4 regions of the Gordonia otitidis genome follow, and region 3 is predicted to be linked to each of the others. Evidence: predicted binding sites of a transcription regulator. Region 3 holds the regulator's gene; each other region holds the start of a gene.

Region 1 (6,034 bases), 740 kb from region 3:
CTCCTGGCCCGCCCCGCTCCTGGACTGCCACGACTCCTGCCCCGCGACCTGGTGTGGTGGCGGGGTGAGCCGGTGCTGGTGGTTCTCGCCTGCTCGGCCCGGTGGCGCTCAGGCTGCGAGTGGGTCGGGTTCGTGGCCGTGGTCGGGGTGGCCGGGCGGGTGCCAGGTGATGTCGACGCGTTTGTCACGGTCGCGTATGTCGCGGTCGTGGTGATCCGGCGCAGTCATGGCGCCCAGCAGGGTGTGTAGTCGGTGGTCGATCACGCTGGTTGGCGGTGCGCCGCGTGTGTCGCGGGGGACGAGTCGGGTGACTGACGCCATCGTGTCGTCTGTCACGTGGTCGGTGCTCGTGGTGGCGAGATAATCGCGGAAGTCGGCGGCCACATCCGCAGCCCGGTTGATGTGTTCGGGATTGGGCGGCATGCCGGGGGCGGCGTTCAGCCGCCACGCGACACGCCCGGTATCGGGGCCGTCGGTGATGATGCGGGTCGTGTACTGACCAGGGCGCGGACCCACCCGTGAATTGTGCATGTCGCAGGCCGGTGCCAGTTGGTCGATGTCGGTGCACCCACCCTGGGCCCAGTCCTTGGCGGCGTGGTGGATCGCGACCCGCGATGCCGGCTGGGTACAGCCGGGTGCTGAACACACGCCGCCACCCTCGGCAGCGAACAACGCCAACCGCTGACCTGGCGAGGCTAACCGTTTCGACCGCCCCAAATACAAGGGCACGCTGGTGTGCTCGGCGAATACCGCCAGGAATGGTTGCCCCCCGCTCGTCGAGTGGGTGGCCATCGAGATCAGATCGGGGATCGGTAGCAGGGTGCCCGACGCGGTCCGCGCCACCCCGGCGTGCGCCTCCAATTCGGCCAGTGTGGTGGTGGCGATGACCTGGATCGGCAGTCCCCGATGCGAGCGGCCGAGCACACCGGCATCGACAACCTGCGACAGCAACGCTGATACGGCGTCATGGTTGCGTTGGGCTTGCGACCGCTGATCACGCGCGGCGGCCTGCGCCACCAGTTCGGCGTCAGCATCTCCCACCGGCCCGACCGGGGAGGTGTCGTCGTCGGGATTGTTCATGCCGGGTTTCGCCCACGCATCTAACACCACATCCAGGCGGGCGCGGGTCGCCGGATCGAGATCAGCAGTCAACCGCGACATCAGGTCCGCGCCCTGCCGGTTCACCCACAACCGGCGACGCCGTTTGCGGTCGGTGTCGTCGGTGACCGTCCCATCGGGATCCAGATGCGCCATCAACCGGGTACCCAGATTGGTGATCTCCTTCGGCGTGAAGTCGACGCCATAGCCAGCCATCTGCGCTTCCGCTGCCGCGCGCACGTCGGCCGGGATCTGATGCGGGATCTGATCGAGTACTTCGAGCACCGCCCGCGCGCGAGCGGGTGCGATCAGCCCCTGCCCCCAGTGACGCGCCAACGTCGGACACTGCGGATCGCCTTTCTCACCCACAATCGAGGTGAACGAGCCGGTTGCTGCGATGAGTCGATGTCGCGCCGCCGGGTCGCCGACACCCAGCCGGTGGGCGAGAAAGTCCCGCACATCGCGGTACCCGAGCGAGCGCGGCAGATTGCGATCCGACGCCTCCACCACCAGCCGATCAGTCACCGCCGCAGCCGTCCGCCGCGCCAACCGCTCGGCCACCGCGGCCGCTTCCACCACACCCGCATCCGAGAGCTGCGACACATCACAGCCGGCCAACTCATCAACCACCGACGCCAACCGCGACAACACATCCGCCACCCGAGCATCCGCCGACCCCACCACCGCAGAACCAACCCGCCAGCATCCAACAGGGCTGGTGCACACGACGTTTCATCGACGCCCGAACCGTCGTTGCCGCTGTCGTGCGCGCTACTCATGTCGTGTCACCCCCACCCTCTGGATCGCCTTGATCGAATGTGTGTTCGACACTAGTCGACGCCACCGACATGTTCCGCCGCAACCTGTGCGGACATCGGTGACGCGCTACCAGGAGCTGGATGGAACCGACCTGGTGTGACCGGCGGGCGTGCGTTCGTCATCCCGTCAATCTCTCCATCCCGTCGATCTCGGCGTTAGCCTGGTGGGTATGCGAACGCATCCGCTCGGCGCCGCGGCTCGTTTGCTCTTTGTTGCCATCGCGGTGCTCGTGATCATTTTCCTCGTACCGCTTCCGACGTGGCTGGTTGTAGCGTTGGCTGGATTCGGTCTCGTTCTCATCGGTGCGACAGTTGCCGACATGACCGCACGCCGGCCGGTCGAGTAGGTCATCAGCTGAAAAGACCTCATGCGTCAGCGTGATGGCGGCGGTGGGTCAGTGGCTGGCTGAGCAGACGTGAAATCTGTTGTCCGCTGTGGGCTTTCGGCGTGGTGCACGGCGGTGTCGGCGCGTTCGAGCGCGGAGTCCTGAGTAGTCGTTTTGTTGTCGTATGCGGCCCGCCCGCAGCGGTAGGGTCGCTCGGGGATCCACGCCAGTGGGGAGGCTCGAAAACCGGCAGCCCGGCTGCTCCTCCGGGATTCGAGCGCTGTGAGAGGGACTGCGCGGTGGCCCTGCGAGGGTCGCGTCACCCGAGGCCGGGCGGACCGCATTCGGAAAGCAGTGGTGCCGACACATATCCTTGACAGGTAAACCCGACCGATCAGGAGACACCCATGCTCGCCCGAACCGACCTACGCGGTAGCTCGCCGACGCTCGCTGAGCTGCGTCGCGCGTTGCCCCGTGGGGGCACCGACGTCAACGCCGTTCTGGACACGGTGGCGCCGGTGGTGCATGCGATCGCCGACCGCGGCGTCGAGGCGGCACTGGAGTATGGCGAGAAGTTCGACGGCGTGCGTCCGTCGAGCGTTCGGGTCCCCGCGGCCGTGATCTCCGATGCCCTCGAACAGCTCGATCCCGCCGTCGCCGACGCGCTCCGCGAATCGATCACTCGCGCCCGCCTCGTGCACGCCGATCAGCGGCGCACGACGACCCGCACACAGGTCGTCGACGGGGGAGCGGTCAGCGAGAAGTGGATTCCTGTTCGTCGTGTCGGCCTTTATGTCCCCGGCGGCAACGCGGTCTATCCGTCCTCGGTGATCATGAACGTCGTGCCCGCCCAGGAAGCCGGTGTCGGCTCACTCGTCGTCGCATCGCCTCCGCAGAAGGACTTCGGGGGATGGCCACACCCGACCATCCTTGCGGCGTGTGCTCTTCTCGGCGTCGACGAGGTGTGGGCGGTCGGCGGCGCGCAGGGTGTGGCGCTGCTGACCTACGGTGGCGTCGACACAGACGGTGCCGTTCTCGACCCCGTCGACCTCATCACCGGTCCCGGAAACATCTATGTCACGGCAGCCAAGCGCCTGTGCCGCGGACTCGTCGGCATCGACGCCGAGGCTGGTCCCACCGAGATCGCCATACTCGCCGACAACACTGCCAACGCGTCCTTCGTCGCAGCCGACCTCATCAGTCAGGCCGAGCACGACGTTCTCGCGGCCTCGGTGCTGGTGACCGACAGCGTCGAACTCGCCGACGCCGTCGACGCAGAGCTCGATCGCCAGGTGTCCGAAACCAAACACCGCGAACGCGTCACCACCGCACTCAGCGGCAAGCAGTCGGGCGTCGTGTTGGTCGACGACATCGACGCAGGTCTCGCCGTGGTCGACGCCTACGCGGCCGAACACCTCGAGATACAGACCCGCGATGCGGCGCGTGTGGCCGACCGCGTGCACAACGCCGGTGCCATCTTCGTCGGTGATTTCGCGCCGGTCAGTCTCGGCGACTACTGCGCCGGCTCGAATCACGTTCTGCCGACGTCGGGTTCGGCGCGCTTCGCATCGGGACTGTCGGTGCAGACCTTCCTTCGCGGCGTGCACGTCATCGACTACGACGAGGACGCCCTTCGAGACGTCTCCGCACAGGTCGTCACCCTCGCCCAGGCCGAGGATCTCCCGGCGCACGGTGATGCAATCACCCGTCGATTCGCCGCAGGCGGCGTCGAGGCAACGAAGTGACGCCCACGAACGCCCCCAGCGCGTCGATCCCGGGCACCTCGGTGACGGTCGATGATCTCCCGATCCGCGACAATCTGCGTGGCAAAACCGCTTACGGTGCACCGCAACTGAAGGTTCCGGTCGTTCTCAACACCAACGAGAACCCACACCCGCCCTCGGCCGAGCTGATCGCCGACGTCGCCGAAGCCGCCAGGGCGGCTGCAGCTGATCTGCACCGTTACCCCGACCGCGACGCCGTCGCCCTGCGTACCGATCTCGCCGCGTACCTGACGGCAGCGACCGGTACGTATCTCGGCGTCGAGAACCTTTGGGCGGCAAACGGTTCCAACGAGATCCTGCAGCAGCTCCTGATGGCCTTCGGCGGTCCTGGCCGTAGCGCGGTCGGCTTCGTGCCCAGCTACTCGATGCACCCGATCATCTCCGACGGCACCGACACCACCTGGCTCGAGGCGAAACGGAACGCCGACTTCTCCCTCGATATCGACCACGCGGTTGGGGAGATCACCGCGCGACGCCCCGACGTCGTCTTCGTGACGTCGCCCAACAACCCGACCGGCGCGTCGATCCCGAACGAGGGACTGCGTGCAATCGTCGACGCCGCTCCGGGCATCGTGATCGTCGACGAGGCATACGGAGAGTTCTCCGAACAGCCCAGTGCGGTGGAGCTGATCGACGAGTTTCCGGCGAAGGTCGTGGTCAGCCGGACCATGAGCAAGGCGTTCGCCTTCGCGGGCGGGCGGCTGGGGTATCTCGCGGCGTCTCCCGCGATCGTCGACGCGCTGCAGTTGGTGCGTCTGCCGTATCACCTCTCGGTGCTGACACAAGCCGCGGCGCGTGCGGCCCTCCGCCACAGTGAAGAAACACTCGGCGGGGTCGCCGAGATCATCGCCGAGCGCAAACGTGTTGTCGCCGAACTGGAGAAAGCCGGTTTCGACGTCGTGGACTCCGACGCGAACTTCGTGCTCTTCGGACGCTTCGCCGACGCCCCGGCCTCGTGGCAGCGGTACCTCGACGACGGCGTGTTGATCCGCGATGTCGGAATTCCCGGGCACCTGCGTGTCACGATCGGTTTGGTCGAGGAGAACGACGCGTTCCTCGACGTCAGCAGAAGACTTGCCACCACAGATCTGGAGAACACACAGTGACCACCCCGGCACCGCGGATCGCGCGCGTCGAACGCACGACGAAGGAGTCGTCGATCGTCGTCGAACTCAATCTCGACGGCACCGGCACGACCGCCATCTCGACGGGCATCCCGTTCTTCGACCACATGCTGACGGCATTCGGTGCGCACGGCAGCTTCGATCTCACGGTCGAGGCGAAGGGGGACATCGAGGTCGAGGGACACCACACCATCGAGGACACCGCGATCGTGCTCGGGCAGGCGCTCGGTCAGGCACTCGGCGACAAGAAGGGCATTCGACGCTTCGGTGACTCGTACATCCCGATGGACGAGACACTTGCCCACGCCGTCGTCGACGTCTCCGGCCGGCCCTACTGTGTGCACACCGGCGAACCCGAACACATGCTGACGGCGGTGATCGGGGGCTACCCGGGTGTCCCGTATTCGACGGTCATCAATCGACACGTCTTCGAATCCATTGCGCTCAATGCGCGTATCGCGCTGCACGTCCGGGTGCTGTACGGCCGCGACCAACACCACATCACCGAGGCGGAGTTCAAGGCCGTCGCCCGCGCACTGCGCGCTGCCACCGAAGCCGACCCGAGAGTGAGTGGAGTGCCGTCCACCAAGGGAGCACTGTGATCGCGGCGAACCAGGGAGCGGCCCAGTGAGCGCGCGGAACGTCGTCGTTCTCGACTACGGGTCGGGCAATCTCCGCTCGGCGCAGCGTGCGCTGGAACGCACGGGCGCCGACGTCACCGTGACGAGCGACTTCACGACCGCGCTCGAGGCCGAGGGGCTCGTCGTGCCCGGTGTCGGTGCGTTCGCCGCATGTATGGAAGGGCTGCGCGCGGTGAAGGGCGATCGGATCATCGGCAGGCGTCTCGCGGGTGGACGTCCGGTTCTCGGCATCTGCGTCGGCAT
Region 2 (6,034 bases), 700 kb from region 3:
GCCTGGACTGCGTGAGGTAGGGACGTGCGTCCACGCAAGTGCGAGTCATCCAGCCGCCCTTGGGTGTACAGCTCGACGATCGACGCGGGATCGGTGGCCGTGTCGAGTCGGCCATAGCAGAGTCCGTGCGGTAGCAGCAGACCCGTCGCGGCGAAGCGATCGCCGCCGAGGTGCGAGCACTCCCACGTCCATTCGGGGTACGCCGACGCGATCGCCGCTGTCGCGGCCCGGCCGCGGACTGCGCAGCACTGGTCGTGCTTGCCGTGGGCGCATACGGCAATGAGCGGATCGTTCGACGCCGCGCCATCCGAGCCATCGAGCGCGAGATCGAGGTAGTCCTCGGGTCCGTCGACCTCACCGGTCTGGATTGCTTCCGCACCGGGTTCGGAGTTGACGATGAACCAGCGCCACCGGGGTGTCGGTGGTCGACGGCCGGGGCGGCGGATTGCCACGATCCGCATGCGCTCCTTCTCGACGCGCCGCACGATGCGCAGGCCGAGGTCGGGATCGAGGATCGAGGGAGACTGCAGGAAAGCCGAATGTCCCCATGCGCCGCCGAGTTCGAGAAACACCCATGCCGAGCCCGCCGATGCGGTGCCGTAGATCGGATCACCGCGCTCGGCGGACTGCACGCTGCACGGGGGCCGACGGATCATTCGTCGCGAACCGGTCGGTCGTCGGGTACGACGACGCCTTCGCGGAGAAGTCGCCGGATCAGCACCAGACCGTCGGCCGTGTCGAGTTCCGGCAGTCGGCCCGCGGCGAATCCATCGCCGGACACGACGGCCTCGAGCGCGGCCGTGCAGTGGTCGGGAAAGCTGATCGACCGGTCCGCAAGACGGATCTCGGTGCGTTCGGCCGACCGGCGGATCTCGGTCACCAGGCCGTGGCGTCGGCGGACCACTGTGTGCTCGTCGAGTGCGTCGACAGCGCGCAGCGTCGCCAGTGGTCGCACAGCGTCTGGTCGGGTGCGTTCGGCGTGGACGGCCGACATGCGAGAAGCGACTCCCTCGGCGAGGTCGGTTGTGCCGTTCTGCAATATGTCGATTGCGGCGGCGATGGCCTTGGTGGCCAGTGCTGCTGTCTCGTCACGATCAGTGAAATCGTTGCCCATCGGAAGCGATGCACGCAACGACTCGACGTTTCCGAGCTGATCCATGACAGCCCGGACGAGATCGTAGGTGGTCACCGCCGATACCCCGATGGTGAGGTGGATCGACGTGTCGCCCAACGCTTCCGCCGAATGGACCCAGCCCCGCGGCAGGTAGAGGGCATCGCCGGGTTCCAGGACTGTGTCGATCACAGGGCGGTCATCGCCGCGCGCTGTGATCGCATCGCGGTGGTCGGTCCACGGCTGGGTCGGTAGTGGATCGCGGTGGACGGGTTCGTGCACCCGCCAGTGTTTCCGTCCCGAGGTCTGCAGCACGAACACATCGTGAACGTCGTAGTGCGGATCGAACCCTCGGTTGGCGGGAGGCGTGATGTAGGCATTTGCCTGAACAGGGTGCCCGAGGTCGTCGACCATCCCGCGTACGAACTCGATCATCGGTGGCCACAATCTATGCAGACCCTGCAATACGATGGTCGCGCCCGCGGCGAATTGGGCCAGGACCTTGGCCGAGTCGACCTGATCAGGCATCTCGGCACCGAAGCCCGCCGGCCCGAGATAGCAGTCCTTGCCGACCAGACCGCCTTCTTTGGCCATCCGGATGAACGGCGCACGCACCCCGCGCTCCGAGATCAACTCGTCGACGCTGTGCGGCGAGAGCAGATCGTCGAAGTCGCGGGGCAGCGTGTCCGAACGGCTGAGCAGCGGCTGCCGACCCCAGTGCTCGCGTGCGAACACCTCGGCATCGACAGCGATGCATCGACTCAGCGAACTCATCATTCAGGCGGTGCCGTCTGCGCCGCCGTCGTGCCCGTCGGGGTTGGAGCCGCCGTCGGCGGGACCTTCGCCGGGTGATGCGGTGCCGTCTGCGCCGCCGTCGTGTCCACCGGGGTTGGAGCCGCCGTCGGCGGGACCTTCGCCGGGTGATGCGGTGCCGTCTGCGCCGCCGTCGTGTCCACCGGGATTCGAGCCGCCGTCGGCGGGACCTTCACCCCCTGGGCTGGAGGTGGTGATGTCGTCATCATCGAGTGCCATGGGAAAACCCTTTCCTCGTCGGGAGCCGCTCGGTCGCGAACTCCACTCTCCACTATGTCGACATGTGTCGATTTTGACGAGGATTCACTGGCGAGGACCGGAGTTCGTTACGGCGCCGAGATCGCGATTCCAGGTCGGTCACGGGCGTTAGGGTGCAGAAGTGAGTCTGGGACAGTCTTTGATGCGGCGTGTCAATCGGGGCATGCCCGTCGCGACATACGTGAAGAAGCGCTACGGGTTCGAGTCCGTGGCCGAGTTCGAAGGCTATGTCGCTCGACTTGCGCGTCACTCGGATCAGGCGTGGTCGAACGCCGCACTCGACACAGCCGAACGATGCTGGGACGGATTCGTGGCGACGCTCGACGACCTGTCCGACGACGATCTCAACCGACGGCTCGCAGCACCGGGCTCCAACACCCCGTACGCGCTTGTGCACCACTGCATCGAGATGACCCGGTGGTGGCTGGGCACATTCGGCTGCGGTCTCGACATTCCCCGGGACCGTGCGGGTGAGTTCGAGGCAACCGGCACGCGCGCCGATCTCGTCGAACGAATCGCTCAGGTTCGCCGTGACGCCGATGTCTGGGCGACGCGCATGCTCCGCGAGGGCATCGCGGCTCGCGCTGCTCGTGGCACCAATGCCGACGTCGATCTCGACACCGTCACGCCGGAATGGGTTCTGCTGCATGTCGTACACGAACTCGCACAGCACCTCGGGCAGCTTCAGGTCACCCGCGATCTGCTGCGGGACTGAGCGTCCGCGCCATCAACACGTGTGCTTGCTCGACGTGCGGGGCCACGACGGCGCGACAGCGCTGACACCCGGGATGAAGACAGTGGACACGGGGGCGAAGACAGCGAACGGATGGCTCGAAACAGGCTGCGCTGCAGGCGCATCAAACCTGTGGAGAAATGCGTACAAGTTCGCTCGGTACATCGACAATGTCCGATTGGCCGGGTAGTATAGAACACATATTCGAATGATCGATTCGACGCGACAGCGGAAGGTCTTGGGGGTGAGGACGCGTGAGTGCTGGTCATGACGGTCCGGACGGCCACCCGGATGATTCCAAGAGTGATTGTGCGCCTTCGTTATTGGATGCTGCTGGGTTGGATGCTGCCGGCTTGGGTTCTGCGGTGGTGGGGTCGGCGGATGCTCGGGTGGCGGGTGTGTTGTCGCGGTTGGCGTCGGTGGTTGATGAGTTGGCCGGCTGTGATGTGTCGCAGCTCTCGGATGCGGGTGTGGTGGAAGCGGCCGCGGTGGCCGAGCGGTTGGCGCGGCGGACGGCTGCGGCGGTGACTGATCGGCTGGTGGTGGAGGCGTCGGATCGCAATCTGCCGCGCTCGCTCGGGTACCGCGATGTGCGGGACTTTCTCGCCCACCGGCTGGGTGTCGGCGACCCGGCGGCGCGACATCGACTCATCGCAGCAACCGGCTCGTTCACCTCGATTGTGGGTGAGAAAGGCGATCCGCAGTGTCCGACGTTGGCGCGTCACTGGGGGCAGGGGCTGATCGCACCCGCTCGCGCGCGGGCGGTGCTCGAAGTACTCGATCAGATCCCGCATCAGATCCCGGCCGACGTGCGCGCGGCAGCGGAAGCGCAGATGGCTGGCTATGGCGTCGACTTCACGCCGAAGGAGATCACCAATCTGGGTACCCGGTTGATGGCGCATCTGGATCCCGATGGGACGGTCACCGACGACACCGACCGCAAACGGCGTCGCCGGTTGTGGGTGAACCGGCAGGGCGCGGACCTGATGTCGCGGTTGATTGCCGATCTCGATCCGGCGACCCGCGCCCGCCTGGATGTGGTGTTGGACGCCTGGGCCAAACCCGGCATGAACAATCCCGACGACGCCGACTCGCCTGTCGGGCCGGTGGGAGATGCTGACGCCGAGCTGGTGGCGCAGGCCGCCGCGCGTGATCAGCGGTCGCAAGCCCAACGCAACCATGACGCCGTGTCAGCGTTGCTGTCGCAGGTTGTCGATGCCGGTGTGCTCGGCCGCTCGCATCGGGGACTGCCGATGCAGGTGATCGCCACCACCACGCTGGCCGAATTGGAGGCGCACGCCGGGGTGGCGCGGACCGCGTCGGGCACCCTGCTTCCGATCCCCGATCTGATCTTGATGGCCACCCACTCGGCGAGCGGGGTGCAACCGTTCCTGGCGGTATTCGCCGAGCACACCAGCGTGCCCTTGTATTTGGGGCGGTCGAAACGGTTAGCCTCGCCAGGTCAGCGGTTGGCGTTGTTCGCTGCCGAGGGTGGCGGCGTGTGTTCAGCCCCTGGCTGTACCCAGCCGGCGTCGCGGGTGGCGATGCATCACGCCGCCAAGGACTGGGCCCAGGGTGGGTGCACCGACATCGACCAGTTGGCACCGGCCTGCGACATGCACAATTCACGGGTGGGTCCGCGCCCTGGTCAGTACACGACCCGCATCATCACCGACGGCCCCGATACGGGTCGGGTGGCGTGGCGGTTGAACGCCGCCCCCGGCATGCCCCCGAATCCCGAGCACGTCAACCGGGCCGCGGACGTGGCCGCCGACTTCCGCGATTATCTCGCCACCACGCGCACCGAAACGTCGGCCACCACCGGCACCATCACCAACCTGGCAGACCGACGCCGCCGACACACACGTGCAGCAGATACAGATGCTGCGGGCCCAGGTGTCGGCACAGGTGCGGTTGTTGATGCAGGTGCTGGTGCTGTGCGGGAGGATGTCGATCGCGGCGACGTGAGCAGGTCGAGCGGTCGGGGCGATGCGCGTGAGAATCGCGCCGGCCCACCAACACCCAAATCGATCAGCGTTGTCGAGCACCACGCACTGACCGCGCTGCTCGACACCACACCCGAGCGCGCCGGTGACCGCCGCGTCGACATCACCTGGAACCCACCCCGACCACTCGATCCCGACCCACCACCCGGCGACTATTCACCTGGCGGCATCGACCCGCCTCTACCCGACGCCGCCTGACCGTCGCATGTTCGCCACATCACACCCCGCCACCACACCAGGTGGCGGGGCAGGAGTGGGTGCCGAGCGTCGTGCTCGCCAGGGAATCACCCCCCGTTCAGATGCCGCCGGCCACCACGAATTGTCCGGTCGCAACGCCACTCGCCGACGTCGCGATGGCCATCACGATCGCTCCGTAGGGCAGGCGCCACTGGGAATGCAGCCGGCGGAGTTCGATCGCGGGAATCTCGACAGAGGCGGAGAAATCCGCGCCGTCGCGGTCGAATGCGACTGCCTCTCCGTTGACGAACAGCTGCACCAGGGTGGCGTCGGATGCGCCGGTGATGTCGATGACGGTCTGGGTTCCAGGACGTGTAGCGGCACTGAGTTCGATTGTGGGAGAGATGGATTCGCCAACTGCTTGCCCCGCCGCGCTGCCTTGTGGCGCTCCGCTCTGGCGCTGCAGAGGTGGCAGCTCAGGCGTCGTCGGTGGGGCGACCCGTCGTCGGGAGACCTGTTCGTAGGCCCATCCGTAGGCGAGCAATGCGTTGTCGTCATAGGCTCGCCCGGCGAAGGTGAGGTTCACGGGCATACCGATGTCGCTCATCGTTCCCATGGTGACGTTGACAGTCGGGATGCCGTAGTGACGGATCATCGTGTTTCCGGTCGACACCCAGACGCCGTTGGCCATCGCTTTTTCATGGGCCTCAGGATTCACGTCCGCGTCAGCCGCTCCGACATCCAACGCGGAGGGGAAGACGAGTGCATCGAGACCCAACTCGTCGAGCCACTCCTCCAGGTCGATGCGGCGCAATTCCTCCAGCCCACGAACTCCGTCGGCGAGGTCGGGAATCTCATCGAGCTCCCGAATGCCATCCGCAGCCCGTTGCGGATACCGGCTGATGTCGAGGTTGTACCGCGCGTAATACCCGTGCA
Region 3 (6,034 bases):
CGCATACCCGATTTCGGAGAAGCGAGCTCTACGAGCTCTGGACCGCCTCAGCTGACACCGCGGCCGGGGAGGTCGCCGCGTTCGAATCGTCGGGAGTGGCACCAGCGTGGTCGGCGTCGGGGCCACCCGGTGCGGCATCGTCGTCCGCGGTGTTTCGCGACCCGGTGAGAGTGCCCTGCAGGTCGTCGATCTCGCGCTGGAAGTCGTCAAGCGAGTCGAAGGAACGGTAGACCGACGCGAAACGCAGATACGCCACCTCGTCGAGGTCGCGAAGGGGTCGGAGGATGGCCAAACCGACCTCGTTGCTGGGTATCTCGGCGGAACCGGACGCCCGTACCGCATCTTCGACCTGCTGGGCCAGTTGCGCCAGGTCGTCTTCGTTCACGTGTCGTCCCTGACAGGCGCGGCGGACTCCGCGCATCACCTTTTCCCTGCTGAACGGCTCCGTGACCCCGTTTCGTTTCACCACGGCGAGCACCGCACTCTCCACAGTGGAGAACCGGCGACCACATTCACTGCAGGCGCGGCGGCGTCGGATCGCCTGTCCCTCGTCGGCGACACGCGAATCGACGACCTTGGTGTCTTCGTTCTTGCAAAACGGGCAGCGCATGTAGTCCTCGTGCAAATCTCGGGACGCATCGGCTCCGCAGGTCTCGACCCGGTCGATCGTCAGACGACCGACGGGCTCGAGACCGAGGCGGTGACCGTGTCGGTTTCCGACTGGACCCTGTGGCATCGAGAATACCGCCCTGTTCTCAGCGATAGGTCGGCGTGAGCAGGGGTTGCCCCACGCGCAGGCCACTCGACGGCAGATCATTGAGATCGACGATCTCGTCGATCACAGTCTGGCGAGGTACATCGGGTGCGACCCGCTGCGCGATCGAACTCAGCGAATCGCCCGCACGCACGTGCACGACCTGCGTCGACGTCGCTGTCGGCGTGGTGGCGCGCTGGTAGTCGGCACCGACGACACCGACGACCCAGACGGTCAGTGCGAGTCCGACGCCTGCGAGCACCGCCAACAGCGTCGCCCGCCGACGACGAGCGGCGGTCAACTCGCCGACTCCGCCGGCACAGCGAGTGCCGACCGGGCGTGCGGTCACCGCTGCCTGCGCAGGACGATTCCGAGGCGCAACGCCCGCGTGGGAGTTTCGGCCCGTCCCCCGCGCCGCACGGTCGGTGGTCACACCATGGCCCGTCGACACTCGTCGAGGCGCGGCACGACGCGCGGACGTCCGCACGGGCGTCGGCGCGAACGCGGACGTGGCCCTGGCCGTGGTCGGGGCCGGCGGGGTTGTCAGGGGGGTCTGCAGAGAGGACTCCGGGCGGGCGTCCAGGGGGCTCAACAGGGTGGTCATCGCTACCTCCAGTGCTCGATCATGCGTTCGATGAACGGATGTTCGAGTTCTATCACGGGGGTCTGACAAAGTCGTGCGACACGTCGAACAAATGTTTGATGTTGTCGGAGGCCTCGGATAGTCTCGGCGCCAGATGATGCACCGCGGACCGGTCTCGACACGACCGAGCCGATTCCCGAGCAGCGGTACCCCGACCACAGCACACATCCGGAAAGGACGGATTCGATGACAGAGAAGTCACGGCGCGGCCCGTCGGCGCCGAAAGGCAGCGGTCGCGGCGTCGCCGCCAAGAAGAGTGGGGGTGATGCCGAACCGCAGATCGATCCGGCTGCCGCCGAGGCATCACTGACGGATCGGCAACGCGGCGTTCTCGACGTGATCCGCAAGTCGGTGCGCGAACGCGGCTATCCGCCCAGCATTCGTGAGATCGGCGATGCCGTCGGCCTCACGTCGACCTCCTCGGTCGCCCACCAGCTGCGCACGCTCGAACGCAAGGGTCTCCTCAAGCGTGATGCCAACCGCCCCCGTGCGGTGAACGTCTCCGAGGCTCCTGACGCGATGCACTCGGACGCGGTCAACGGAGATCTCCCCACGCCCACCTTCGTTCCGGTTCTCGGACGGATCGCGGCCGGCGGGCCGATCCTCGCGGAGGAAGCGGTCGAAGATGTGTTCCCGCTGCCGCGCGAACTCGTCGGCGAGGGCTCACTGTTCCTGCTCCGGGTGGTCGGCGAATCGATGATCGATGCCGCCATCTGCGACGGGGACTGGGTGGTGGTTCGTCAGCAGAACGTCGCCGACAACGGCGACATCGTCGCGGCGATGATCGACGGCGAGGCGACAGTGAAGACCTTCAAGCGCAAGGACGGACACGTGTGGCTGATGCCGCACAATCCGCTCTTCGATCCGATCCCCGGCGACGACGCCGCCATCCTCGGCAAGGTCGTGACGGTGATGCGACGGGTCTGACGCCCGTCGATCATCGCGTGCCGCTCCTCAGTCGTCGAGGTGCTCGGCGGCCGCGCGGCGGGCGAGAGCCGGGCTCGTGGTCTGGAGTACTGCAGCGGCCGCTGCCCGACACTGGTCGAGTGTCACCGTCGACAGCTTTGCTCCCACCGCGGGCGTTGCGGCCGGAGCAGCCGACAACGAGGTGACACCGAGTCCGACGAGCACACACGCCAACGCCGGATCGGCCGCTGCCTCACCGCAGACTCCCACAGGCTTGTTCAGCTCTGCCCCGGCATCAGCGACCTGCGCGATCAACGCGAGCACGGCGGGTTGCCACGGATCGGTCAGTTCGGCCAGTTCCGCGGACATGCGGTCGGCGGCCATCGTGTACTGCGTCAGGTCGTTGGTTCCGATCGACACGAAGTCGACCTCGGCCAGGATCGCCCGAGCGAGGATCGCCGCTGCGGGGATCTCGATCATCACGCCGGCAGTCAGACCACGTTCGCGCACCATGCCCGCGAACTGTGCAGCCTCCGCGGCGGTGGCGATCATGGGCGCCATCACCCAGGGCCGCGACCCCGTTTCGGTCGCGGCGCGTGCAATCGCATCGAGCTGTCCGCGCACGATCTCGGGGTGATCCGCGGCGATCCGGTTGCCCCGCACCCCGAGCGCTGGATTCGCCTCGTCGGGGTGCTCGATGAACGCCAACGGTTTGTCCGAACCCGCATCCAGCGTCCTGATGACGACCTTCTGGCCATCGAACGCATCGAGCACGTCGCGATAGAGTCGCGTCTGCTCGTCGACGCTCGGCTCGTCGCCCCGGTCGAGAAACGCCAACTCGGTGCGGAACAACCCGATCCCCTCGACCGGCGCATCTGCAGCGCTTCGCGCCGACGCGCCGTCGGCGACATTCGCAAGGATCGCCACGTCGACGCCGTCGGCGGTCCGCCCGGGTCCACTCCACGCGGCGACCAGCGCAGCCTCTGCAGCGCCACGCTCGACGAGTTCCCGAGCCGAGGCGGGATCGGGTTCGACGACAACCGAGCCCGCTGCGCCGTCGATCAACACCTCTGTACCGGAGGTGATCTCACCGAGTCCGGCCACGGCGACCACGCACGGGATACCCAGTTGCCTCGCGATGATCGCCGTATGGCTCGTCGGCCCGCCCAGCCGTGTGACGAGGCCGACGATGACCGTCGGGTCGAGGCCCGCGGTGTCGGCGGGAGCGAGATCGTCGGCGAGCAGGACCGATGGTTGCGTGGGGGTCGGGATTCCCGGCTCGGGCTCGCCGAGGAGTTCAGCGACGACGCGATCTCGCACATCGTTGAGGTCGGTGATGCGTTCGGCCATCAGCCCACCGAGTTTGGCGAACATCTCGGCGAAGGTCTGCGTCGCGGCGACGACTGCCGCGGGCGCCGGTGTACCGGCGGCGACGAGCTTGTTGGCCGCGCCTATCCACCCCCTGTCCTCGGCCAGACCAGCGGTCGCATTCAGCACCTCTGCCGCGGCGCCCGACGCGTGCGACGCGCGGTTGCGCAGTCGGCCCGCCACCGTTGCGGCGGCGGCCGCCAGCCTGTCGGCCTCGGCGCCGAGGTCGTCGTCGGCGAGACTTCGGTCGGCCCCGAGTAGCCGATCGTCGTGTTCGACGCGGCCACCTGGCCACAGCGCGGGGCCGTAGGCGTATCCCGCGACGACGGGGGTTCCCGTCAGTTCTCCCTGTCCATTCATTGAGACCCGATCGTCCGATACCAAGTGATTCTCCATGTGTGACTACCGCCTTCCGGGTCCATCTGCCGGGTGAGTGGTGCTCACTGCCGACATGTTCTGTGATCAAAGTTACTCCGAACGCTTGACTTGTCAACACAGTCGGGCGTAAAACCAGATATATCAACATTCAAAACAACAGAAACTCACAGCCGGGCTTCCGACGTGAGAGCCACACCACAGATCGGAGACGACAGGTGTACGCCGAAGAGCGACAGCGGGCAATAGCGGATCAGGTGCGCACGCACGGCCGCGCCTCCGTGACCGCGTTGGCCGACAGGTTCGAGGTGACCAGCGAGACGGTGCGTCGCGATCTGGCCGTCCTCGAACGCGCCGGCAGCCTGCAGCGCGTCCACGGGGGTGCGGTCAAGGCAGGAGCGGTCGAGGTTCTCGATGAGCTGGGGCTCGACCAACGCGAGTCCGCCCATACCGAGGAGAAGGCGTCGATAGCGCGCGCTGCCATAAGATTCCTGCCCTCCGACGGAGGATCGGTGATCTTCGACGCGGGCACCACCACGTACCAGGCTGCGAAACTCCTACCCGCAGACCGCAGACTGACGGTGATCTCCACCAGCCTGCAGCTCGGACAGGCGCTCACAGCGCACGAGCGGGCCACGCTGCTCATGGTCGGCGGTCGGGTTCGCGGGCTCACCCAGGCCGCGGTCGGCGCCGACACCGTCGCCGCACTGAGCCGGATGCGGGCATCGGTGGCCTTCGTCGGCACGAACGGGATCAGCGAGGCCCACGGACTGTCGACCCCCGATGTCGAGGAGGCCGCGGTCAAGTCGGCCATCATCGCCGCAGCACAACGCGTCGTCGTGCTCGCCGACTCGTCGAAGATGAACCGGGACGACTTCAGCTCCTTCGCGTCACTCGACGACGTCGACGTGCTGATCACCGACGACGGCATCGATCCGGAGTTCTCCGCAGCGCTCTCGGCACGCGGCATCGAGGTCGTGATCGCATGATCCTCACGGTCACAGCCAATCCCAGTCTCGATCGAACGCTGGAGATCTCCGGCCCGTTGCTACGGGGTGAGGTCCAGCGCAGCGTGAGCGCACGGGCGGAGCCGGGCGGCAAAGGGGTCAATGTCTCCCGTGTGGTGGCGGGCTCGGGCATCGCGACCGTGGCGGTACTGCCCGCCCATGCGGGCGATCCACTGCTCAGCGCTCTCGATGCCGTCGCTCTGCCCTACCGCACGATCGACATCGACGGCGACGTGCGCAACAACGTCACAGTGGCCGAGGCCGACGGGACGACGACGAAGATCAATGCGCCCGGCAACGCGCTCGGGCCCGCAGAACTCAACGAACTCACAGCACTCGTCCTCGCCTGCGCGGCCGATGCGTCGTGGATCGCGCTGTGCGGCTCGCTTCCGCCGGGGGTTCCCGACGACTGGTATCGCACCATCGCCGATCGCCTCGTCGCGAACGGGTGCCGGGTCGCCATCGACACCTCCGGAGCACCGCTGGGCGCCGCGACGTCGGGGCCCGTCGACCTGATCAAGCCGAACGACGAAGAGCTCGCCGAGGTCATCGGCGCAGATGCAGCCGAACTCGCCAGAGCGATCGCAGCGCGTGATTTCTGCCCGGTGGTCGCAGCGTCTCGCGAATTGATCGCCAGGACACAGGGTTCGGTGCTCGCCACGCTGGGGGCAGCCGGTGCTGTGCTCACGAGTCAGACGGGCAGTTGGTTGGCCACACCGCCACCCATCGTGCCGCGCAGCACCGTCGGTGCGGGTGACGCCTCCCTCGCCGGCTACCTCATCGCGGAGTCGAGCGGTGCCACCGAACCCGACCGTCTGCGCTCGGCGGTCGCCTACGGTGCCGCGGCCGCATCCCTGGCAGGAACGCAGCCGCCGCACCCCGCGCTCATCGACACCGACTCAGTCGCCGTCGTCGAACTGTCAGGAGCTGCCCCGATCCAGTGACACCGCCCTCACCCATCGCGGGTCGGGCGACCTCGAC
Region 4 (6,034 bases), 1.1 Mb from region 3:
CGCTGCTCTCCTGCGGGATACCGCGGTCGCGCACCTTCTCACCCTCGATGTCGAGGTTGGGAACCAGCTTGTCCAGCCATCGTGGCAGACCCCACGCCCGATCGCCCAGCAATGCGATCACCGCGGGCACCACGATCATCCGGATGATGAAAGCGTCGAACAGCACCGCGATCGCGAGTGAGAAGCCGAGCATCTTGGCGGTCGTGTCCGGCGAGAGCATGAAGGCCGCGAACACGCTGATCATGATGATCGCGGCGGAGGTCACGACCCGGGCACCGTGGCGGTAGCCGGCGACGATCGCGTCCTTGGCGGTCATGCCGTGGATGTACTCCTCCCTGATGCGGGTCACCAGGAAGACCTGATAATCCATCGCGAGGCCGAACACCACACCGATCAGGAAGATCGGCAGGAACGACAGGATCGGCTTGGTGTTGTCGATCAGACCGAACCAACCCTCCTGGAAGATCGCGACCGTGACGCCGAAGGTCGCCAGGACCGAGAAGATGAAGCCGACCGTTCCGATGAGGGGCACCCAGATCGACCGGAACACCGCGATCATGATCAGGAACGCGAGGCCGACCACCACGATCAGATACGGGATGAGCGCCTTGTCGAGCTTGGCCGAGAGGTCGGACATGATGGCTGTCTGACCGCCGACGTGGAGCTCTGCACCCGCCCGCTCGGCGTCGGGGCTGAACGCGCGGATCTGTTCCATGAGGTCATGCGTCGCCTCGTCCGACGGTGCGCTGTTGGGGGTGACCGAGATCAGAGCGGAGTTCGCGCCGACGTTCGGCTGCGGTGTCCCGTTGCCGATCCACGTCAACGTCGACGCGTTGGCGACGTCGGGCAGCGTCTTGATGTGCGCGACGGTCTCGGTGGCCGCGTTCTCCACCGTGCCGCCCTCCGAGTGCAACACCACGAGCAGCGGCCCGTTGATGCCCTCGCCGAATCCGCGCTGCAGCAGCGCCTGCGCAGGCGCTTCGTCGTCGCTGGAGAGCGACAGTCCGAGTTGGAGCTTGCCGACCGGGATCGCCGCGAGTACCAGCACCGCAAGTCCGGCGACGATGAACGGGATCGGCCGTCGGACCACCATGCGACCGAACCGGACTCCGTTCGTGTCGGCGGTGTCGGACTCCTCTGCATGCTTGATCCACGGGATGCGCGGGGTGAACGCGAACCGGCCGACGGCACCGAGCAGGGCGGGAATCAAAGTCAGCGCCGCGAGAACAGCCATGAACACCGCGACCGCTGCGCCCGCGCCCATCTGCGTGATCAAGGGGATACCGACGACCATCAGCGCCACGACGGCGATGATCACCGTCAGTCCCGCGAAGACCACCGCGGAGCCCGCCGTACCGACTGCCCGACCGGCGGCGTCGGCCCTGTCACCACCGCGTTTCACCTCGCCGCGGTAGCGGGACACGATGAACAGCGCGTAGTCGATCGACACCGCGATGCCGAGCATCGTGACAATCGCCGTCGCGGTCTCGTTGACGGTCAACACCTCGGCCGACAACCGCAGGAGCATGATCGTGATCAGCACACCCATCAGGCCGGTGATCAGCGGGATGAACGCGGCGACCAGTGCCCCGAAGGCGACGATCATCACCACGAACGCGATGGCGAATCCGATCAGCTCGGCCTTGCCGCCTGCCTCCATCACACTCATCAACGAACCGGTGGCCTCGACCTGCAACCCGTTTCCGCGATGCTTCTCCAGGATGTCCGTCAACTGTTTCTTGTTGTCGACGGTGAGGTCCGTCAGCTCGATGTTCTGCCTCACCTGGATCAGCCCCACCTTGCCGCCGTCGCCGAGGACAGAGGACGCGAGCTCGGGTTTGGCGGCCGCAACGGTCACCGGGTTGAGCACCGTGGCCTCGTCGGTGAGATCGGGCAGCGTGTGCAGGTCGGCGACAAGGGCGTCGATCTGCGATGAGTGATTGGCGAGTCCGTCGTCGGCGGCGACGAGGACGCTCGTCGATGCCTGCGACTGCTGCTTCATCACCTGCGGGAAGTACTCCTCGACCTGCGACGTCGCGGTTCCCGAGTCGGTTCCCGGAAGGTCGAAGTCCTTGGCGAACTTGGGGTTCAGCGCACCGACGAGCCCGATCAACAGAGCGGCGATCAGCACCCAGGCGCCGATCACCCACCACTTGTGGCGGAACGAGAATCGCCCCACCCGGAACAACAACGACGCCATCAGCGATCTCCCTGGAACTGTCGGTGGCAAGAACTGTTAGTGACTAACACTTGTGCTCCGGTATACATACGGCCATCTCGACGCGCCACCTCCGAGCGGAGATTGTGATCGACGTCCTACGGTCCTCGCCTCCCCACGATCAACCGGATCCGGCATACGAACGCTTGTTCGATCAACGTGTAGACTTCGGGGCATGAGCGCAGGAGTCCAGGGATCGATTTTCGATCTCGACGCCGAGTCGCCTCGTCTCGGCGATCTCGGACAACACGTCGAACGACGCACACTGACCGACGGCGCGTGGGCGGATCTGCGACCGGGATGGATCACCGGCAGCGTCGACCTGTTCGACGCGCTGCGTACCGCAGTGCCGTGGCGAGCCGAGCGTCGTCGGATGTACGACAGGGTCGTCGACGTTCCGCGGCTGGTCTGCAATTACCGAGCGGGCGACGAACTGCCCGACCAACTCCTCGACGACGCCAGGTCGGCGTTGACCGCCCACTATCGCGACGAGTTGCCCGAGGGCTTCGCCACGGCGGGCCTGTGTCTGTATCGCGACGGGTCGGATTCGGTTGCGTGGCATGGCGATCGGTTCGGTCGCGGTGCCACGCACGACACGATGGTCGCGATCGTGTCGCTCGGTTCGCCACGTCCGTTGGCGCTGCGGCCGCGCGGCGGCGGGACGTCGTTGAAGTTCATGCTGTCGGCCGGCGATCTGTTGGTGATGGGCGGGAGTTGCCAGCGCACCTGGGAGCATGCGGTACCCAAGGTTCGCGGGGTCGGCGCACGGATGAGCGTGCAGTTCCGACCTCCCGGCGTCTGGTGATCCCACCCGCGTCCGTGCGCGGAACCTTTCCGGCTTCGTCTGCGTCAGAGTTGCTGCCGCCGGTGACAGCCGGCGGAGTCATCTGACCCAGGGGGCCTCCATGAGTCCGAGCGATCTCGTGCCCGACTTCGTGACGAAGACGGCCGACAGCATTCACGATCAGCTGCGATTCGGTGTCGACGCCGACGAGATCACGTCGATGGCGGCATGCTGGCGCGCGCAGGGCTCCGCCGTCGCCGACATCGAACTCGGCGCATTGTCGGCCGCCACCGGTTCGGAAAGCAGCGTCGTGGCCGCACTCCACAGCGCACACTCTGCGGCGTCCCCGACCCTCGCGTCCGTCGCGACGCGGCTACGCACCCTCGGCAACCACCTACGGACGTTCAACGACTCGACCACCGCTGGCGATGCCGCCGCAGCAGCATCGTTGCGCAGCCTCGCGGAGCGGTGATGTCTCCGACCATCTCGCTACTGCGCTCGTGGAGCACCGATTCGATGACGGCCGCGGGCGACGCTGCGCAGTCCGCCGCCGCAACTCTCGATGCCGCGCTCGATGCCACCGCCCGTGCATTCGACGGGGCGATGCTCTGGCGGGGTGCCACACACGATGCCGCCCATGTTCGCGTGACGCAGGAGCGCGATCACGCCGATGAGGTGCGCAACGTGTTGAACCAGATCGCCGACGAGGCCAAAGACGCCGCGGCCGACATCGCGCATGCCCGCGACTACGTCCTGCGCCAGGTTGCGAGCGCACTCGCCCAGGGCTTCACCGTCTCCGACACCGGAGAGGTGAGCCGCGTCGGGAACTCCGCGGAAGATGATTCCGCCGACGATGACTCGGCCGAGAACGACAAGGCCTCGAGCCTGCAGGCCCAGATTCAGCACGGACTGAACACGGTTGGCGCGTACGACACCGACTATGGGAGCCGGATCGCCGACCTCGCCAGTGATCTCGCCACGATGGTCAACGGGCAACCCGATGTCCGGCTCCCCGACGGCACGTATACCGACGCCGACGATCTGGTCAGGCGATTGTCGATGATGCGACCAACAGAGATACGCGCGACGCTCGAGGCCATGAGTCCCTCCGATGTGCGTCGGCTCGTCGCTGCCGACCCGATCGCGATGGGCAGACTCGACGGTGTGCCATTCCCGTTGCGTGCCAACGCAAACGAGGTCAACATCCGCAACGCCCTCGCCGATGAACGGCAAGCCGGTCGGGGGAACGGCCCCCGCGCAAAGAGACTGATCGAGTTCCTGCGTCAGATCCCCGATCCGCGTCAGGCCGCAGGCTTCGACGATCCGCGCGCAGGGGATGGCGCGGACGATCACCTGGTCGAGCGATCATTCATCGTCTTCGACAACACCGAGAACGGTCACTTCATCGAGATGATCGGTCAATTGGCGCCGGGCACACCCAACGCTGCGGTGTACGTACCGGGAACGGGAACGAACATGAACGACAGCACGTCGAACACGAAATCGGCGTGGAACCTGTCGAAGCGCACCGGTGGCCCCGTCTTCGTCTACGCCGACGGCGACCTCCCGCAGAAAGTGGGATACGAGGGTTGGCCGACGGTTGTCTCCGATGCTCTCGCTGGTGGGGCGGTGGGCGGACGCGCGCTCGGTCCGGCCGGAATCGTTCCCGGGGCAGTGCTGGGTTCGGTGTCCGCGGTGGCCTCGTCGGTCAACGACTCCGCTCTCGATCCGCAGCTCGCACGCGACATGGCACCAGGGTTGGTGGGTTTCAGTCACGCGCTCGACGCCGAGATCGAGGCCACATGTCCGGGCGCGAAGACCACCTATATCGGTCACTCCTACGGCGGATCCGTCGTCGGGTCCGCCGAACAGCTGGGGCTGCGGGCGGACCGCGTGATCTATGCGTCGTCCGCGGGCACGGGAGTGTTCGATACGCCGTGGAGCGACCGCGACGTCGAGCGCTATTCGCTGACGGCGCCGGGCGATCTCATCCAGGCGTCGCAGTCGCTACCCGGCAACCCGCACGGCGCCGATCCCGACACAGCCGAGGGCGTCATACGCATGGATACCGGCTTCTACGGCGAGCACAACTCGGAGAAACACGGGTTGGTGCAGGGGCTGAAGGGACACGGCGAGTACTGGAACGATCCCGATTCCGACGCCTTCGAGAACATGGCAAAGGTGGTCCGCGGCGAGACGCCGACGCCCTACGTCGAACGCGCGGCGGACATGCCCGGCAGCGACACAGCACACACCTACGCCCGGCGCGCCGCCGATGCCGCGGAGGTCGCCGAGACCGTCGTGCCGCCGCTGGTCGCACTAATCGACGAACTCCGCAACGGCCAGATCCACCTGCCACATGTTCCCGACGTTCCGCTGCATCTACCGCGATGAAGAACTTCCGGTCAGTTGCCGGAATGCCTCGACGAGCCGGTCGCCATTCGGATGGCGGGGCCGAGCAGACCCGAGATCAAGCCGCTGATCGACAGCGGCGTGTGCCCGTCGAGTCCGATCGGGGCGTACATCTCGGTGATCTCGCTACGTCCGCGCATGACGCGGCGGTCCACCGCTGTCCAGTGCTCGCTCTCCTGCTCCGACGCGTCGATCGCGGCGCCACTCGCAAGAACCGGGTAGCGACCGCTGCGCGCGAATTCGCACAATCGTGCACACTCGTTGACCGGATCGCCGATGACGGTGTACTCGTAGCGCCGTTCGGCTCCGATGTTGCCGGCGAAGACAGTGCCGTAGGAGACCCCGATGCCCCACCGGATGTCGAGAGCCTCGGTCAGCCCCCTGGCCAGATCACGCGCAGCGGCAAGCGCTGCCGCAGCAGGATCGTCGAGTTCGACGGGAGCGCCGAACACTGCGAGCGCAGCGTCGCCCTCGAATTTGTTGACGAAGCCACCGTGCCGGTCCACCACGTCGGCGACCACGGAGAAGAACGAATTGAGCAGCGCGGCGGTGTCCTGGGGTGCACGGTGCTCGGCGAACGAAGTCGAGCCGACGATGTCGACGAACAACACGCCGACCTG

Evidence for each region. The regulator LexA, encoded in region 3, represses DNA repair genes until DNA is damaged. The targets are predictions, from matches to a motif close to CGAACANNTGTTCG.
Region 1: a site for LexA is predicted at 1,912-1,925, ahead of LK459_RS19680 (HNH endonuclease signature motif containing protein). Genes of this name have one in related genera too.
Region 2: a site for LexA is predicted at 3,109-3,122, ahead of LK459_RS19860 (HNH endonuclease signature motif containing protein). Genes of this name have one in related genera too.
Region 4: a site for LexA is predicted at 2,358-2,371, ahead of LK459_RS04550 (alpha-ketoglutarate-dependent dioxygenase AlkB). Genes of this name have one in related genera too.

Annotation. Positions count from the first base shown of each region.
Region 1 covers NZ_CP085974.1:4,297,760-4,303,793, forward strand. The annotation lists gene LK459_RS19680 (HNH endonuclease signature motif containing protein) at 109-1,758, opposite strand; gene LK459_RS19685 (hypothetical protein) at 2,087-2,263, shown strand; gene hisD (histidinol dehydrogenase) at 2,650-3,987, shown strand; gene LK459_RS19695 (histidinol-phosphate transaminase) at 3,984-5,132, shown strand; gene hisB (imidazoleglycerol-phosphate dehydratase HisB) at 5,129-5,752, shown strand; gene hisH (imidazole glycerol phosphate synthase subunit HisH) at 5,778-6,034, shown strand, end outside.
Region 2 covers NZ_CP085974.1:4,332,071-4,338,104, forward strand. The annotation lists gene LK459_RS19840 (sucrase ferredoxin) at 1-656, opposite strand, end outside; gene LK459_RS19845 (cupin domain-containing protein) at 653-1,888, opposite strand; gene LK459_RS19850 (hypothetical protein) at 1,889-2,143, opposite strand; gene LK459_RS19855 (mycothiol transferase) at 2,346-2,897, shown strand; gene LK459_RS19860 (HNH endonuclease signature motif containing protein) at 3,254-5,119, shown strand; gene LK459_RS19865 (amidase) at 5,217-6,034, opposite strand, start outside.
Region 3 covers NZ_CP085974.1:5,034,243-5,040,276, forward strand. The annotation lists gene hrpA (ATP-dependent RNA helicase HrpA) at 1-55, shown strand, start outside; partial or broken gene nrdR (transcriptional regulator NrdR) at 176-610, opposite strand; gene LK459_RS22775 (LysM peptidoglycan-binding domain-containing protein) at 756-1,358, opposite strand; gene lexA (transcriptional repressor LexA) at 1,677-2,324, shown strand; gene ptsP (phosphoenolpyruvate--protein phosphotransferase) at 2,352-4,067, opposite strand; gene LK459_RS22790 (DeoR/GlpR family DNA-binding transcription regulator) at 4,265-5,035, shown strand; gene LK459_RS22795 (1-phosphofructokinase family hexose kinase) at 5,032-5,997, shown strand.
Region 4 covers NZ_CP085974.1:1,009,423-1,015,456, forward strand. The annotation lists gene LK459_RS04545 (MMPL family transporter) at 1-2,200, opposite strand, end outside; gene LK459_RS04550 (alpha-ketoglutarate-dependent dioxygenase AlkB) at 2,394-3,023, shown strand; gene LK459_RS04555 (hypothetical protein) at 3,124-3,474, shown strand; gene LK459_RS04560 (alpha/beta hydrolase) at 3,474-5,396, shown strand; gene LK459_RS04565 (adenylate/guanylate cyclase domain-containing protein) at 5,408-6,034, opposite strand, start outside.